Regions from separate parts of the Rossellomorea sp. ABR4_012 genome, predicted to be linked through region 2. Evidence: riboswitches for the same ligand, from Rfam matches in the RefSeq annotation. Region 2 holds a riboswitch; the other holds the start of a gene.
The links. Region 2 has a riboswitch for cyclic di-GMP ahead of ACXAFV_RS04090 (beta-ketoacyl synthase N-terminal-like domain-containing protein). Riboswitches for the same ligand answer to the same signal wherever they lie in the genome.

Region 1: linked by a shared signal. The riboswitch ahead of ACXAFV_RS03145 (hypothetical protein) and the one ahead of ACXAFV_RS04090 (beta-ketoacyl synthase N-terminal-like domain-containing protein) in region 2 are both predicted to bind cyclic di-GMP.

What each region holds. Positions count from the first base shown of each region.
Region 1 covers NZ_JBSWVK010000001.1:605,880-613,999, forward strand. Annotated here, with positions in the region: gene ACXAFV_RS03130 (SWIM zinc finger family protein) at 1-1,318, opposite strand, end outside; gene ACXAFV_RS03135 (alkaline phosphatase) at 1,670-3,280, opposite strand; gene ACXAFV_RS03140 (efflux RND transporter periplasmic adaptor subunit) at 3,389-4,621, opposite strand; gene ACXAFV_RS03145 (hypothetical protein) at 4,644-5,309, opposite strand; cyclic di-GMP riboswitch class I at 5,577-5,652, opposite strand; gene ACXAFV_RS03150 (YwzD family small protein) at 5,859-6,017, shown strand; gene ACXAFV_RS03155 (helix-turn-helix domain-containing protein) at 6,102-6,515, opposite strand; gene ACXAFV_RS03160 (hypothetical protein) at 6,719-7,045, shown strand; gene ACXAFV_RS03165 (transposase) at 7,203-7,775, shown strand; gene ACXAFV_RS03170 (hypothetical protein) at 7,885-8,120, shown strand, end outside.
Region 2 covers NZ_JBSWVK010000001.1:819,160-827,279, reverse strand. Annotated here, with positions in the region: gene ACXAFV_RS04095 (putative bifunctional diguanylate cyclase/phosphodiesterase) at 1-230, opposite strand, end outside; gene ACXAFV_RS04090 (beta-ketoacyl synthase N-terminal-like domain-containing protein) at 277-1,452, opposite strand; cyclic di-GMP riboswitch class I at 1,819-1,902, opposite strand; gene ACXAFV_RS04085 (SGNH/GDSL hydrolase family protein) at 2,062-2,874, opposite strand; gene ACXAFV_RS04080 (acyltransferase) at 3,583-4,683, shown strand; gene ACXAFV_RS04075 (pullulanase) at 4,762-8,120, opposite strand, start outside.

The DNA.
Region 1 (8,120 bases), 210 kb from region 2:
GCAGAAATTCACTGTAGCTGTAATAGCTGAAAGGAAGCATGGACAGCAGCAGCTCTCTTAAGAACGCAGGATCCCGTTCCATCAGCCATTCAGTCGGAAGCTTGCGGACGAACCAGCGTACAAAACTTGAAGCTTCATAATGACCCTTTTCTTCGATGTATGAAGGGAGTCTTACTAAAATCGCCTTTAAAAGAAGCAGCAGCCCTTCATATCGTTTTGAAAGAACGAATTTCACCAGCCAGAACTCAGAATAAGCGACGAGTTCAGTCCCGATCCTTTCCATGGTTTCCTCTGCCTTTTCCATCTCTTCAAGCAGCAGATATTGATGGAGAAGGGCAATCTTTATGAACGGATCGTCCTGCGTTTCATTAGCTTCCAACCGTTTAACTTCATCACGGCGCCATGCTTTTTGCTTAAAAAGGTAATACCAGATGAACCGATACACCTCGGCTTTGATTTCAGTGCTGTGTTTAGGATCCTCACTCATCTCGGCAGACTTTTCTTTTAAGAAGGCAATGAACGGATCGAAGCTGAACGGCATCGCATGCACCGAAAGCTTCTCGACCGCATCCTCCATTTCATCCAGCAGAAAATCGAACAGAGCATACTGCTCACGGTTCAACGCGATGTCCCTTCTTTGTAAAAATAGATCGACTTTCAGCGTCAAGAAGAAGGTTGCGAATAGCTGATAAAGAGGCTTCCATTCACGTTCGAATGGGGCTTCTTTGTTAAACCGTTTGTAGATGTTCTGGATGATTACATCCATTAAATAGGGCTGTCTTTCGAGGAGCTGCAGGTCTTCTCTTTGTAAAAGCGTCTCGAAAAACTGCCACCATTCATCTGGTGTATTTCCACGTGTTTTCCGTTCTTGTAGTAAGTCACTGGCTTTACGAAGGGCACCGGAATTGCAGTGTTTCTTCAATAATTCATCCAGTGAAGACTTATCATCTGTTACCGAAGCGGGAGAGCTTTCCTGGCTGCGCCAGTCCTGGATCCATTCGCTGACTCTGGCCACTTTGTTGTAAATCATGAAAAAAACGGCCATCTGGTGGCGGCACCAGCCGGAGTATGGACATGAGCATTTGCTTAACAATGGAAACTGAAGGTCCAGGCGCACCGAAACAGGCGTCACATCCTGAACGTCTGCGCTTGCTTCCTCATCACGGACCTTTACGTTCGACACCAGGTTCTGACGAAACAAAAGAAGCCCTTTTGAGACAATATTTCTTCCTTCGTCGGTACCCGGGTTCAGCTCGCCCTGTATCGCCCGACTCATCGGAATTAATTTATCCTTCAATTCTTCAATTCGAATCGCCATCGAACAATCTCTCCCATCTATAAAATCGCATTCTTTTATTATAACGTATATCGGGTAGCAAATGGAATATAAGAGGGAAAAGTGCGGAAGTTGGGGAAGGATGGGGGAGATATTTCTCGGGAAATGTCGAAGGGTTGGGAGTGGGAGAGGGTGTGAGACTGCCTTTATTTTGGTGCCTAGTACAAATAATGGGGGATGTACCAGGTACACCACCCTAGAATTGTACCAGGAACAGATCGAACTTTTGTACCTGGTACAAAACCAACATATTGTGCCAGGCACAAATCACCTCATCTGTGCCTGGCACACACCATGGCACCACAACAAACGAAGCCCAGCCACCGCCAAAACCTACTCCTCCAAATGAATATAAAAAGTCCCGCCGCTATGAACATTCACACTCTTCAACTCCACTGCCTCACCATCCCTCATATAATAATTCTTATTCTCAGGAAAACGAAGCTCCTCTTCACCGCGGTTAACGACAAGTTCAGGATTCTTTGTATCCCGCTTATCAATCAGAACCTTGTATCCTTTCTTCTTAAAAAATCTCTTCCCGTCCACATACCAATCTGAAAAACTGTCTAAAGAAAAACCAAGATAGCGGGCAAACACCTTTGGCAGTTCTGTATTTTCAATCAATCCCGCAGGCTTACCGGGTCCATATCCATAAAGAAACACATCCTCACCAGTATGGCCATGAGTGGAGAACCCTATATTCGCTCGCTTCGCCAGCAGCTTGACCATTTCATTCTCCAAGTCCTCGACATCTTTAGCTTCTTTCATCAAACAGTATTCTTTCTTGCTCAATCCAGACAGCCCGTAAGACTGCAGCACATCTTTCAAATTCGAATGGTCATCCTTCAATTGGGAAGTAGCACCCTTCACCGTAAATTCGGCTTTTTTCAACGGTTCTATGAATGTTTCAATAGGCTGATTCTTATACGTTTTATCAGTATCTCGATTACCAAGGGTCAACCCGCTGTTCCCGTGATCCGTAACCGCAACGACCATGGTATTTCCATCTCGCTCCGCATATTCCAACGCTTCACCTACGGCCAGGTCAAAGCTCAACACCTCACTGATCATCCCGACAGGATCATTCTTATGCGCCGCCCAATCCACCTTGCTGCCTTCCACCATCAGAAAAAAACCTTTCTCATTAACTGATAATCGTTCAATTGCCGCCTTCGTCATCTCAGCAAGCGTCGGTTCATCCGGCTTCAGCGCCTTTCGGTCAAAATCATAAGCCAGATCCTCCTCGGCAAACGCCCCCCACAGCTTATCGGCTCCAAGACTTTTTGAAAGCCCGTCCCTCGTTGCGGTGAAGGAGTAAAGGGGGTTGGATTTTATCTTAGTAACAAGGTTTTCGCCGTCTTCGCGGGAGATTTGTTTGGTTTTGAGCATGCCGTCGTCATTTTTGACTGAGTTTTTGGATTTTGGTTTGAGCCAGGCAGCACCGCCGCCGAGGATGACGTCGAGGTTCTGGTAGACCTGCTGTTCACCGATGTCCCCGAATTCATCGCGGTTCAGCACATGGGCAGTGAAGGCAGCAGGAGTTGCGTGCTGAACAGGGGAGGTCGCCACGATTCCCCCTGCATAGCCGGACAGCTTGGCTGCCTCCAACACGGTCAGAACCGGTTTACCGTCAGCGTTCATGCCGATATAGTCCGCCTTTGTTTTCTCCCCGATCGACATTGCGGTTCCTGCAGCCGCAGAATCCGTGATGGCAGATTCCCCGGAATAGGTTCGTACGCCTCCGACAAGGATTTTATCAAGGTTGAGTCCGGAACCTTTATACCATCTTGAAAGTGTGACGATATCGGAATTTGTGCCGTCCATGATCATGAAGATGACATTTTTCTTGGGAGGGGTGGCGGCAAATCCGCAGGTGGAAGGGAAAGAGAATGCAAGCAGGGACAGAAGGATGATGACAATGAGTGCAGATTTGAAGGTTTTCATGGAATCGTCTCCTTTAAATGAGTGTCAGATACACTTAGTATCAACACTCATAAAGAGACTATGTATAAAAGAGACCCGCTCCAAATCAGGGCGGGTCTCCTCGAAACATTATTTTCTTTCTAATATTCCTAACAACAGATTTTCCAAAACAGTCGGCCGGTCCATTTTCTTCAAATCTCTCAACTTGATTTTATCCCAATCGAGAGCGGTAATGAATGAAGCGCCATTTCTCAAAGCAGGGATTTCATCAGGGTTTACGATGAAATATTCGCCGGCTTTTACGCCGGATTTGATTTGCACCTTGCCGTCTACCTGCAGTCCGGTTTCAACGGTTTTCTTTTTCACTACACCTTTATCCGTCAGCACCCAGACATGTTTTTTTGAGCCTGATTTTTCAACAGCCGTCACCGGTACGACCAGAGTGTTCTTTACTTCATCGGTGATCACTGACACTAGTACATGGTGGCCAGGCAGCAGTTTGTTGTCTTCGTCCTCAAGCTGAATTTTTATCGGATACATGCTGTCCGTTTCTATGTGAGGATCTCTTTTAGGAAGGGAAGAGACATCAGTAACAATCCCTTTTTGAGTTTTCTTCTCTACTTCGGACTGTACTTTTGCGTTCATGTTTTCTTCAACGTCCATGATTTCTTTTTCCGTTAAGTCAGTCGTAATCACCGTAGCTTCAGAAGCGATTGTGATCAATGGATTCTGGACAGAGTGGGAAAGGTTTTTGACGATACCATCCCCGCTGCTTTCGACTGTCAGTGTCGTTTCATATGATTGAAGGTCTGAAATTTGACGCTCTAGGCTGTCGATTTGATTTTCCAGTCGGTCAATTTCAAGTTCCCGAGAGGCGATTTCCTTCTTAATGTCATATTCTGTTTCAAGGGCACTTGCTTCGAGCGGCATCTCCTCTTCATCATAAGAAGAAGGGAGTGAGTTCTCGAGCCGTTCCAAATCCGAGATATTGTCTTCGATGCTGTCGATTTCATCTTCGAGCTGGTCGACTTCTGATTCGAGGACGTCTTTCTGCCCTGTAAAATCAGTGACTTCGTACTCATATAGAGGCGTTCCTGATTTCACTTCGTCGCCTTCTTTAACGAGGAACTTCTTGAAGGAGCCGAATTCATCGTTGAAATAAAGGTAGGTTTCTTCTGCAGATGTGGCGACACCGGATTTAGAGAGCTCTTTTTGTAAGTCGTCTTTATCGAATGCGTCCCACTCTTCAATCCGGACTTCCCGGTCGACTTTGCTCTTTGCTTTTTCAATTAGATAAGCATTCGTCCCTACAAATAGGAGAGACAAAGAGAGACCGGTGTATAATAGTTTTCGTTTATTCATAAATGATCCCAGCCTTTAGACGTTAAATTAATGTTGAAAAATCGATATAGGCTAAAAATGCAGTGATGGCCCAGAAGAATAGATTCGTTAGTAAGATGACTGTCCAAATCAGCCAGTTTTTTTGTTCGGTAAGACGTTTAAGCCCTTTGTATTGGATGTAGAAAATCCAGATTTTAAATAAGGAAAAGCTGCCTAAGAAATAAATGACCCAAGGTTTCGCTGTTATGTACTGGGCGATGACTCCGAGTGATAGTGGAGACGAAAACCAATCCAGTGAGAAGAATAGAGATAATGGGATGTAGGTCAATCTCTCAAGTAATAAGATAAGCAGTACTAATCCTTGAACAATGACGAGTTTTCGGTATTCACCTTTCTCGGAAATCGTCCAGAAAATGATACTTGGAATAAATATAATAATGATGGAATAGAATATCCCGTTAAGGATCCTTCCTGCGAAAAACAGGAACTTCTCTAATTCAAGTAAAGCAGGGGTAAGTTTGTTCAACTCTTTTGAAAGTGGATCCATTCCTATACCGAAAGAGGAAATCAAACCAAAAGTTAAGGCGGATAACAGAATCATACGAAATATGTTCTTTAGGTACCCCTTTGGATTTTCCGTGGTTGACAGGTCATAGAAAAAGAAAGAAGGGCTTTTTAGTCCCTTAAATATATTTATTTCTTTTAGCATAGCGGTTTCCTCCAAGTAGTATAGGCTGCATCTAATATTCTATCGAAAAAACGAGAACTTTTCCATATATTGTAGAATAATAGAAGAAACCAATAAAAAAAAGCGTCAAAAGACGCCTTTTTTAGAAACCATATGTGAGAAGTGTGGTTCCTGCTATTACGATACCAGTTACGGTGAAAATTCCTATGTACATCATAATTTTTCTTTTTTTCTTTTTAATCATTATCTCTTCTGGTGTTAAAAACGACAAATTTATCACTCCTTGGTTTTGGTAGCTGGCTGGCGTTGGATAGCCCCTATAGCTTTGCGTCATCACCTTTCGATGATTTTGCCTTTAGTCAGAACCTTACAATATAGTGTATCATTTTCCCTCCTCTATATCGGAATAAACATAAAAGATAAAAATAGGAAAAAAGTCATTATTCTTAAAAGTATTCCTTTTGTTATGTGTATAAATCTGGTAATATATCTATTAATTGATGTTTGAACTTTCGACAACTAGTGTAATAAAGTAGTAGAAACTGTTTTTAATTGTAGGAGGTTGTCTTTTTGAGCAAGAAAGTCAGCAAAGAGCAGCATGTTCTCTCTGTCATGCAAAAAGCATTCGACAAAGGACAGCAGGGAAACATGGATGCAAATAAAATGTTAAATTGGCTAAAACAAGAACTTCAAAGTGAATATACATTACAAAATGAAAAAGCACTCTAAAACAAATTGTTTTAGAGTGCTTTTTCACGTTAAAGTAACGAGGGACGGGCCTTTAGCGAGCTAAAGGCCCGTCCCTACAATTCATCACCAATCCTGAGCGTAGTTGTAGAGGGAGCTTGCCTGGCTGGCGAATTTTTCTTTTCGCTTTTCTGTTTGATAGGTGAGAGAAGCTAATGTGCGCTTTAATTTAGGGTGATCATTCAGCATTTGGATGATTGCAGCTGTTTCCTCATCTTCGAATGATTCCCTCAAGACCATGGGGTCAGGGGTGTACCCATCTGCTTTTTCTCCATAAATGATCCGGTTCATTTCTTCCGTAGGGATTTTATACACTTCTTTAAATCTGCGCAGCATCTTTGAAGGTATTTCCCTCTTGCCGCGTTCATAATTCGACAGACTGCTTGATCCGATGTTCAGCCGCTCTGCAGCTTCTCCCTGAGACAAATCGAGTACTTCTTTTCGGTACCGCTGTAATTCTTCGTGTAATTCCAATTCCATACGTTTCACCGACTATCCCTTTTTCCTTCAAGATAATCTTTTTAACTTCGGTATCTGGATTATTCGACGAATTGAAAAGTTAATGTACTTTTCAATTTGTTGTTAAAAAAATTAACTGTACCAAATTCCGTTAATCAGTAGTATGATAAAAAAGTAAAATATTGTCATTTGTTGTTGTAAAAGGAGGAAGGGTGGAGAAAAGAATGAAAGAGCAGAGACAAGGAAGTACGAGAAACAGTGATGGAAATGCAGCAACAATTGATAGGAAAGAAAAGAGTTGGAACCGAAATGACTTTGCTTCCAGCAAGATAAGTTTTCACGTAACGAAGAAAAAGAAAAGTTACTTCCGGGCAGGGGACTACGGAAAAAAACGGGTGCACTTCTTTTCCAACAAAAAAGAAAACGACAAAAATTTTTACGAACTATATACTATCGACCCTCATCATGAACCCACCCATACTAATAAACTTACCTGTTTCATTCAAGAAAACGAGCGGATTGTATACACAGGGAAGAAAGAGAAAAGGTAGAATCATATTTAAAGGCCCGTCCCTCACTGCTTTAACGCAGTGCAGGGTGGATCTTTGAAATTGTATGCATCCAGGCAGGTTTTTGATGATTGTTGTCGAATAGATAACTGTAAGAAGATTTTTGAAAAATTCACAAATTCACGATAGGAGTGATTCAATGCCAAGACGGGCCCGAGAATGGACACCGGGAACCTACCATGTATACTGCCGGGGAAACCGGAAGCAGGACATTTTTATTCAGGACGATGACCGGAGCAAGTATTTATCATATCTCCTCGACACGAAAGAGAAGTATCCCTTTAAGCTCCATGCATATTGCCTCATGTCGAACCATCTCCACTTATTGCTAGAAAGCGATCAAGTTCCTCTTAACAAGATTCTTCATATTCAGCATACCCGTTACGCGATATATTTTAATAATCAACATAATCTTGTCGGCCATGTATTCAATGAGAGATTTGGGTCTACCTGCGTTGATACACCTTCCTACTTTATCGGCCTCAGCAAGTACATTCATCTAAACCCCACAGAAGCTGGACTTACGACCTCTGCTGAAACCTATCCATGGAGCAGCTATTCTTCTTACACTAAAGGAATTGATAATCCACTGATCGACAAAACCCGTACACTCGAATATTTTTCTAATCAAGATCCAAGTCTATATAAAGAGTATTTGGATAGAAAAGAAGAGCTTATCCTTCTTAAAAAGTCGCTTACCAAAAAAATATAAAAATTTGTAAACTTTTTACAGGAAAATGGAAATCGGTGTCGAATTGTAGTTATAGGAAAATATTCCTAGTTATTAATATTGAAAATTCAAGCTCAAAAAGGAGGAAGTAATGCACAAAGAATTCATCCTGGTTTTCGAGAATCTCCACGTATCAAGAAAAATAGTGACTACACCTAAAAAACACCTCGTTTTATTCCAAGGCCAGCAATACAAAAAGAGGCTGGTGGTGGTAAGTCGGCCGCCGGGTTTCTCTCACGCTTTGGAAGGAATCATGTATTCTGATAAAATCCTTGAAACGGTGGGCTTCAGCACGTTGTTTGCGATACCAATCGATTCAAAGCATTC
Region 2 (8,120 bases):
GGAGATAACATGATGGAACCGATCCTAAATAGCCTAAACAGAAAATCAATGGCTTGCTGGGTTAAAACATGATGAGCAAACAACACTGATACATCTATCTGCCATAACGTTGCCAATAGTAAAAATAAAAATAGTGCCTTTGACAGCTTATTTCCCTTGAACATTTTAAGAATTGAAATGCCGATAACCAGAGGGATAAGTGCAACTAATAGTAAAAACAGAAAAAACATAAGATGATCCCCCCTCATTCAAGTAGTTGTTCCTTTTTAATCGGTTTCAGGGTTTCCCAATAACAATACAAGCATTATTCCCGCTGTTACCATGAGTGGTGATGCTCACGGATTCGATTGGCTGAAACCGGGTTTTATAAACAATGGGCAAATCCTCGTATCCCTTCCCTGATGTTTTGATAGTCGGGGGTATAAATCCATACTCAATTGAAAGGAGAGCTGAGATGATTTGCATTGCGCCCATGGCAGCAAATGAGTGACCGGTCATTCCCTTTATTGAGGTCAGAGGCACCATATTCCCGAATAACTCTCTATGAATATACCCTTCAATCCGGTCATTTGTCTGCAGGCCTAAAGACTGACTGTTCACATAAGAAGGGACTTTGTCCCTGATGACCTCCTTGTATAAAGAAAGCATTTCCTGTCCTGATTCATCCGTTTTTAGGATAGGTGTTCCCTCATTCCTTGATAACACACGCTCTATGCTTCCATAGATTTTCTTCCCCTGCTTCATAGCATCCTCTTCACGTTCCAGAACGAGAACCCCTGCCCCTTCCGAAAGGACGAACCCTTGGTGATCGGTCGAAAAAGGGACACCAGTCTTTTCGACCGAGACATTTGAAGCAATGGCTCTTGTTTTGATGAAACCGTTAATACTCCACTGTCCAAGAGGTGCGTCTGTCCCCCCTATGATACAAGCATTCACTTGGCCGGACTCTAATAATAATTTGGCCAAAACCACGGCATCCAAGCTGGCTGTACACCCCGTAGTAATGGTGAAAGCAGGTCCTCTAAGTCCTATATGTGCCGCGATTGCAGATGAAAGGGTATGGTTATCAACAATGGATACCCCGTGAATCGGATACTTTTTCAAGTCAAGGGCCACGGATGCATACTGCTCAATTTCTAGGATCGCCCCCGCAGAAGTCCCCATGATGACAGCCACCTGATAAGGGTCACATGATAGTTGAGCCATTGATACTGCGTCATCGGCAGCAGCCAGGGCCAGCCTGATCGAACGGGGATAACGCTTATAATTTTTTTCATTAATAATCGTAAAATCGTTTTCTATGATTCCCGAAATCACACTAGAGTGCGTAGCATTGTTACTTTTGAGTACAGACTGGGTACAGATCCCATTCTCCAGCACGCTGCGAAAATCATGTTTAGTTAAAGCGCCTGGAGCCTTTATCCCATAGCCGGTAATTACAATTCTGTCCAATAGAATCCATCCTTATGATAGTAGGTCATACCGATAATTTCTTCCGTTACCAATTATTATAAAGGAAATCATTAGACATAATCTATGTTAATTCGACAAAAAACACACTACATAAATATCAGTAGAGCAGAAAATAAAAAAAAGGCCCATTATGAGCCTTTCCATAAACTAATAGTTATTCAGTTTCATTTCATGATACATGATCTTTTGTTGAATTTTCTTTTTGAGACGGCAATCCAGACAACTATCAAATAATGCTTGATGGTAGTGCACTCTTATAGAATGCCACCAAAATTTAAATTGAGACAATACTTTTTTCAACTTCATAATGTTCCTCCTCTGTTTCATAAATCGCAGGAGTCCGTTTTCGGAAGCTGGCTGGCATAGTCATAGACATTAGCCCCTATAGTTTTGCGTCATCATTTTTCAATGATTTTGCCATTATCGTACGAATTATGAATGGTTTTTAAATAGTTTCAATAACATACTATATAACTATAAACTACAGTTATGAATGATTCAATTTTACTACTTTTAGATAGTATCATAAAAATCATAAAAATAAATTGTATATTCTTAAAAGAATATTTCACAGATTAAAGCTATCTTTTACATTCTCACAAAATAATCAATTAAGTATTTTGCCCAAACCCCATTTCCTTTATCATTCGGTAAGTTTTCATTCGTTAGATAATCTTTTATTTCCTTATCGTTATAATCCGGCCATGCCTCCCAATGATTCAAGTAGATATATTTATTTTGTATCGCATAGTCTTCTAAATCTTGTTCTTCATTTGGATAATGACGGGCTCCATGAATAGGGTTAGCAGGTTGAATCATCACTGTGATGTTAGGGTTATGTTCCTTAAAAACTTCTATAATTGTTGAAAGGTTTTTTAAGCGGTTCGATATACTTATTTCTCCATTATCATACAGTAAAAATGGTTCCAATAGCAGAATGTCTGGGGTCTGATCCGCCAAGTCTTTATGTATGTTCTCGTTGATTACCTGATCAGAGGTTTTGTTAGCAATTTCTTTTATTGAAACCTCTACAAGCGACTTTCCATAAATTTCATGCAGCTTACTTTCCAGCTGTTTTGCCCATGCACCTACCTTTTGCGAGGTAGAGGAGGACCCCAAAATCATCAGATAGACGGGTTGATCATTACTGCTAGTTTTTTCTCTGAATTTTTGTTGAAGTTCAGGCGGCAGGTAATTCACTCTATCTAACTTCATTAGTTTATCCCTATCTACTACTTTTTCAACTGAAACTTGCTCATTTTCCCTTTCTTGATCATTCAACCCGGTTGATGCAGCAGAGTCTGTCTGAACCGCCCCTACTCTCTTATCCCAATGTAATTTACCTGCTGTCAATGTGTGTACCGTGATGATAAAAAGACAGATTAACAATACATTCTTCATTCTCATCCCCCATCCGTATAACCTATACAGACATGATACAGTAGATATATTACATTATTTGTAAATATATGTAGGATACGGTTCTAAAAGTTACGACAATATATTAGTTTCTTTACACAAAAGGGGTGACTTAAAGAATTTTCACTCTATGTCACCCCTTCAAAATATTTAACTACTAAGTCACAATGCTTTTTATAAAAATGCCTTAACAATCTTTACCCAGCCAAAAAAAGAAAGCCACAACGGAATACTTATAAGAGTGCCCCAATACAAACCGGAACTGAAATCGTTTTCATTTCTCACAACTCTAGCACCCCATTCTACTTAATTTGTTACCTGAAGAACGTATATGTCCAATTATAAACCGTTTATTATAAGAAAATTGTCATTTTCATGGTGGAATTTATAAGAACATTTAGCTTAATACGTCGAATTGTTACTTTTTTATTCCCTTTTCTTTTTTCTCCAAAACCTTTTTACGAGATATATAGAAGTCATTTAACTTGAGCTTAACAGAATAATTCTTATGGGGGTACGAGCCTTAAGTATGAGAGATAACCTTAAAATTTCCACAATTAATAGATTATGGTTCTTATATTATCTCCATTCAACTATTGCATTAAAGTAAGATTACAAACGAGAACTCACTAAATTTTTCATATAAGATGTAGGAGGAATTCAGTTTACTACACCAAGGATGTGACAAAAATGACTAAAAAACGCAGCCATATAGCTGAAATTCATATATTAAGAGCAATTGCTTGTCTATTAGTGGTCTTTGTTCATGTCTCGGCTACTTATTATTATCAACAGGGGCAGCAGTTCAATGATTTCACTTATTTCATCAATCAGATAAGCCGCTTCGGAACCCCTATTTTTGCACTTATCAGTGGGTTTCTATTATTTTATCAAGTTCGCTTCAGAGGTTTTGATATTAAGAGGTTTTCCACTAGCAGATTTACCAAAATCGGATTCCCTTTTTTATTTTGGAGTATATTTTATTTAGGTTTTATGTATGCAGTTGAAGGTGTAAATCCCTTTGACGTCGGTGAAAAACGCTTTCTAATGAACTTCTTATCCGGGAATTCCTTTTACCATTTATACTTTATGTCGATAGTCTTTCAATTTTATCTGCTATTCCCACTCTTGCAATTAATCCGTTCTAAAAAGAACTGGATTATTTTGTTAGCGTGTTCTATCCTTATTAACTTATATTTTTTAAAACTTTTCACACCAGGGCAATTTGATGGAATCATTGGAGAAATCCTTGGACAGCGAGCTTTTCTGCCACATTGGATGTTCTTCTTTATCTTTGGAGGGTTCCTTGCATATTATTGGGAGCCGCTAGCATCGTTCTCAAGAAAATATAAAGGCTTATTAGGAATAGCTGTCATTCTGATCACGCTGGCAGCTGTATGGGAATATAAGACAGTGGGGGCAATAGCATCCAATAGAGCAACCAATATGATCAACATTCCAATCATCACCTTATTTATCATTGGGATTGGGGAAACTGTGACAAAAATCAATTGGCTGAATAATACCCTCACTAAAATAGGTACCTTATCAATGGCCATTTATTTAGCCCACCCATTCGTGATTTATTGCTTCCAGGAGATAGCCCCTGCATCCATATGGAAAACGGCACTTTTCCCTATCGTGTATGCAGTTATCCTTCTAGCGACAATCGGAGTGGTCAAAATCATTCAGTTATTCCCTTTAAATCAATATATTCTTACAGTTCCTAAATTAAAAACTGCCGAAAAGAAAGAAACGGCAAACCGCAGAGAATATAGTATGGGGCAGTAATAACAAACAGGCCCGTCCCTCGTCGCTTTAAAGCGACGAGGGACGGGCCTTGAACTTACTGGACGAGGAAACTATTCTCTAGCCCCGCTTCCACCAGTCCCAACGACCGAACCAGTCCCAGAACTTATCCCAAAATTCACCTTCCCACTTATCTTTCTGATCGACTTTAATTACCACTGTCGTCAATGGATCGATTGTCAAAGTGTCTTTCTTCAGGTTAAAGCCTGATTCTTTTCTGACCTGCTTTACTCCCGCTTCGTCGCTGTCCACCAACACTTTTGCCTTTTTGAAGTCATAGTCTCCCACGGACAAAGTTCGTGCTTGGTTATCGGCGTTGACGAAAACGTAATATGTGCCAGTGTCATCTGTAGACACGTTTTTGTAAGCGAGCATCAAATCGTTATCCTTGATTTCACGGATATCAAGAAGGGTCACATTTTGATCGACCAACTCTTTTTCTCCCAAACGGAATGCGTTCGTCGATTTACGCAGTTCGATCAAGCCTTCTGTATACTCTCTTGTCACTGAGTTGACTCTGTATTTTTTCTGGTTCGTTGCTTTCTCCCAATCAAATTTGTTAATCGCATCTGAAGAATCATAGGAATCATGGATGAAGTAACCGAATGGATTTCCTTCTTCATCCTTTAACTCATGATATTTCTGCTCAGGAACCCCTTCACCCATCCACTGTTTCGTGCGGCCATATTCTTGGCCTGCGTGGATGAATGCAGTTCCCTGTGACGTTAAGATCATTGAGTTCCCAAGTCGGATACGTTTGTGAATCTCAAGGTTGTTCTCCGGAATAGACGGATCCTTTTTAATAGACTGAGCAATGACATCATAAAGCGGCAGGTTATCATGCGCTGCGATGTATTGCACCATATCGCCAGGATCGTCATCGGCTGTGTTGCCCGGCTGGCCTTTGATGTTGTTAAAAATCGTGTTGATATCCCTTGCACCGCCTGTGATGAAGCGCGGTTCCCCTTCCGAACCAAAGCCTGACTTCAATTCGTTACGGATTTCATCCGAGAATACGCCGACATCATCGGTTTTGTCCATCCAGTCCTGGTCTGCGCCCATTCCTTTAAGTTCTGGGTCAGCCAGATGACCGGCAAACGTTCTCCAGCCTTCCCCGATGAATAAAGCGTCAGGGTTTACAGATGCCGCTGCATCATATGCGTTTTGCACTGCAGGATACGTCGCGTCACCCATCATGTCGAAACGCATACCGTCGATCTTGTATTCTTCAAACCAGTATTTCACTGAATCCACCATCAGCTTTTCAGCCATCTTATGGTTGGTTGCCAGATTGTTTCCGAAGCCTCCGAGGAAGTTTCCTTTTTCATCCTGGAACGCATAGTAATTTGGAACAATGTCATTCAGTGTGCTTGTTTGTGCCATATGCGTGTATACGACATCCAGCACAACACCCATTCCGGCATCGTGAATGGCATCGATCAACTGCTTAAGCTCTTTCACACGGAGTTCAGGGTCTTTCGCGTTTTCCGAGTAAGCTCCGTCTGGTGAAAAATAACTGTGCGGATCGTAGCCCCAGTTATATTCGTTGCCGCCTGCTGAATACTCAAGCTCTCTTTCACCCATATTGGTTTCGTCACCATAGTACCAGGCCATGACCGGCAGCAGTTGCACGTGCGTGACACCAAGGGATTTGATGTAATCCAGCTTGTCGATGAAGGCTTTATAGGAGCCCCATCTTGCGTCAAGGTCGCCTTCAATGGAAGGATCTGATGTAAAGTCGCGGACGTGAACCTCGTATATCACCGCGTCTTCACGCTTTTCATAGCCATCGATGTCTGCATGGCTGAAGCCTTTTGGATTTGTACCTCTTAAATCAACGATGGCTGCTTTGCCGACAGTATCCCCGTCAGGACCCGGCTCTCCTTCTGTATTCACAGTGAAGGCTGCCATTGATTTTGCGTAAGGGTCCAGCACCTTTTTCGTGACGCCGTCATTCGTGACTTCGTATTGATAGTAGTAGCCTTTGAGATCTTTGACTCCCACATCTTTTGACTTAATGTCGGCTGACCAGACACCTTTTTCTCCTTTCGTCAGGTCGACACTGCCAATTTTGGTTGCGGCATCTTTTTTATCATACAAATTTGCCACAACTTTGCTTGCTTTCGGCGCCCATAATTTTAAGGTTGCATTTCCTTTTTTGTAAGACGCGCCAAGGTCATCACCGTCATATCCATACATTTCATCAAGCATTCTCCAGCCGGTCGATGCTGACACGGTCCTGCTTGCATAAGTGATGGATAGAGGGAGCTTGTCGAGGCTGAATGCTGCTTTTACTTCAACGGTTGTGTCACCTGTGATTTCAACGCTTTCCACAGCAACGTCTGCACCCTCGCTGTCTTTGATCGCCAGTCCTTCTTTCAGTGCTTCCGGAGTCAAGCCTTCCGTCATTGTAAAACCAAGGCGGATCGTGTCTTCCGAGATGACTTCGGCTGATGTGATGCCGGATGCCACTTCCCATTGAGGGGAGACATACACCGTATCGTCGCCTTGCTTGACCCAAAGACGATTGTATTTGTCCAAAAGGTTGAACTTTTTATCCCCGCCGTCCTTACCGGCATCTCCTTTGGATTCATCCATGACAATGAAGCCGATTTGTTTGGCGTTTTCTTTAAGCGGAATGTCGACATACGCTCCATATTGGTCTTTGCCTGTTAAATCCGCTGCGTCAGTCGGCCAGTTTTCTGAAGGAGCCGCTACATCTCCCCAGTTCCACACACCAAAGTTTTCATAGTTTGCGTCATCGCGCACATAGTGGATACGCACTGTGTTTTCAGGTAAATCCACTGGTTCGTATGTGTAGACTTTGTCTGAACCCTGTTTGATCCAAATTTCATTCATTTCCTCTGATGTAATGGTGAACCCTTTGTCCCCACCGTCTTTACCGGCATCTCCCTTGGAGACATCCATGACAAGGAATCCGATGTTCTTGGCGCCTTCTGCCAGCGGTACATCAATATACGCACCGTAGCTGTCGGTCTTTTCGAACATGGTCGCACCTGTCGGCCAGTTGGCAGAAGGATCTTTTACATCATTCCAGAGCCACGCACCATAATTCTTATAGTTCCCATCTTCACGTTTGTAGTGAATGCGGATATTGTTCTCTGGCACCGGCTCTACTTCCGGTTCACCGCCATCACCGGAAACAGCTACGGCACCGGTAATCGATCCGCCTTTAACGGTCAGCAATACGGTTCCTCCGTCTGCATTTGCCGGAATCGTAATGGTGACTTCTGCAGATCCTGAAGCAGTGTATTCTTTACCGGAGTAGTGGTCCGTGATGACTGCATCAGGAGAATCAACAGTAATCGTAATCTCTTTCGCTTTTTCACCAACGTTCAAGCCGACGTATGCCGATTCTCCGTCATACGTACGGGAGAACATCAGGAATTTATCGCTGT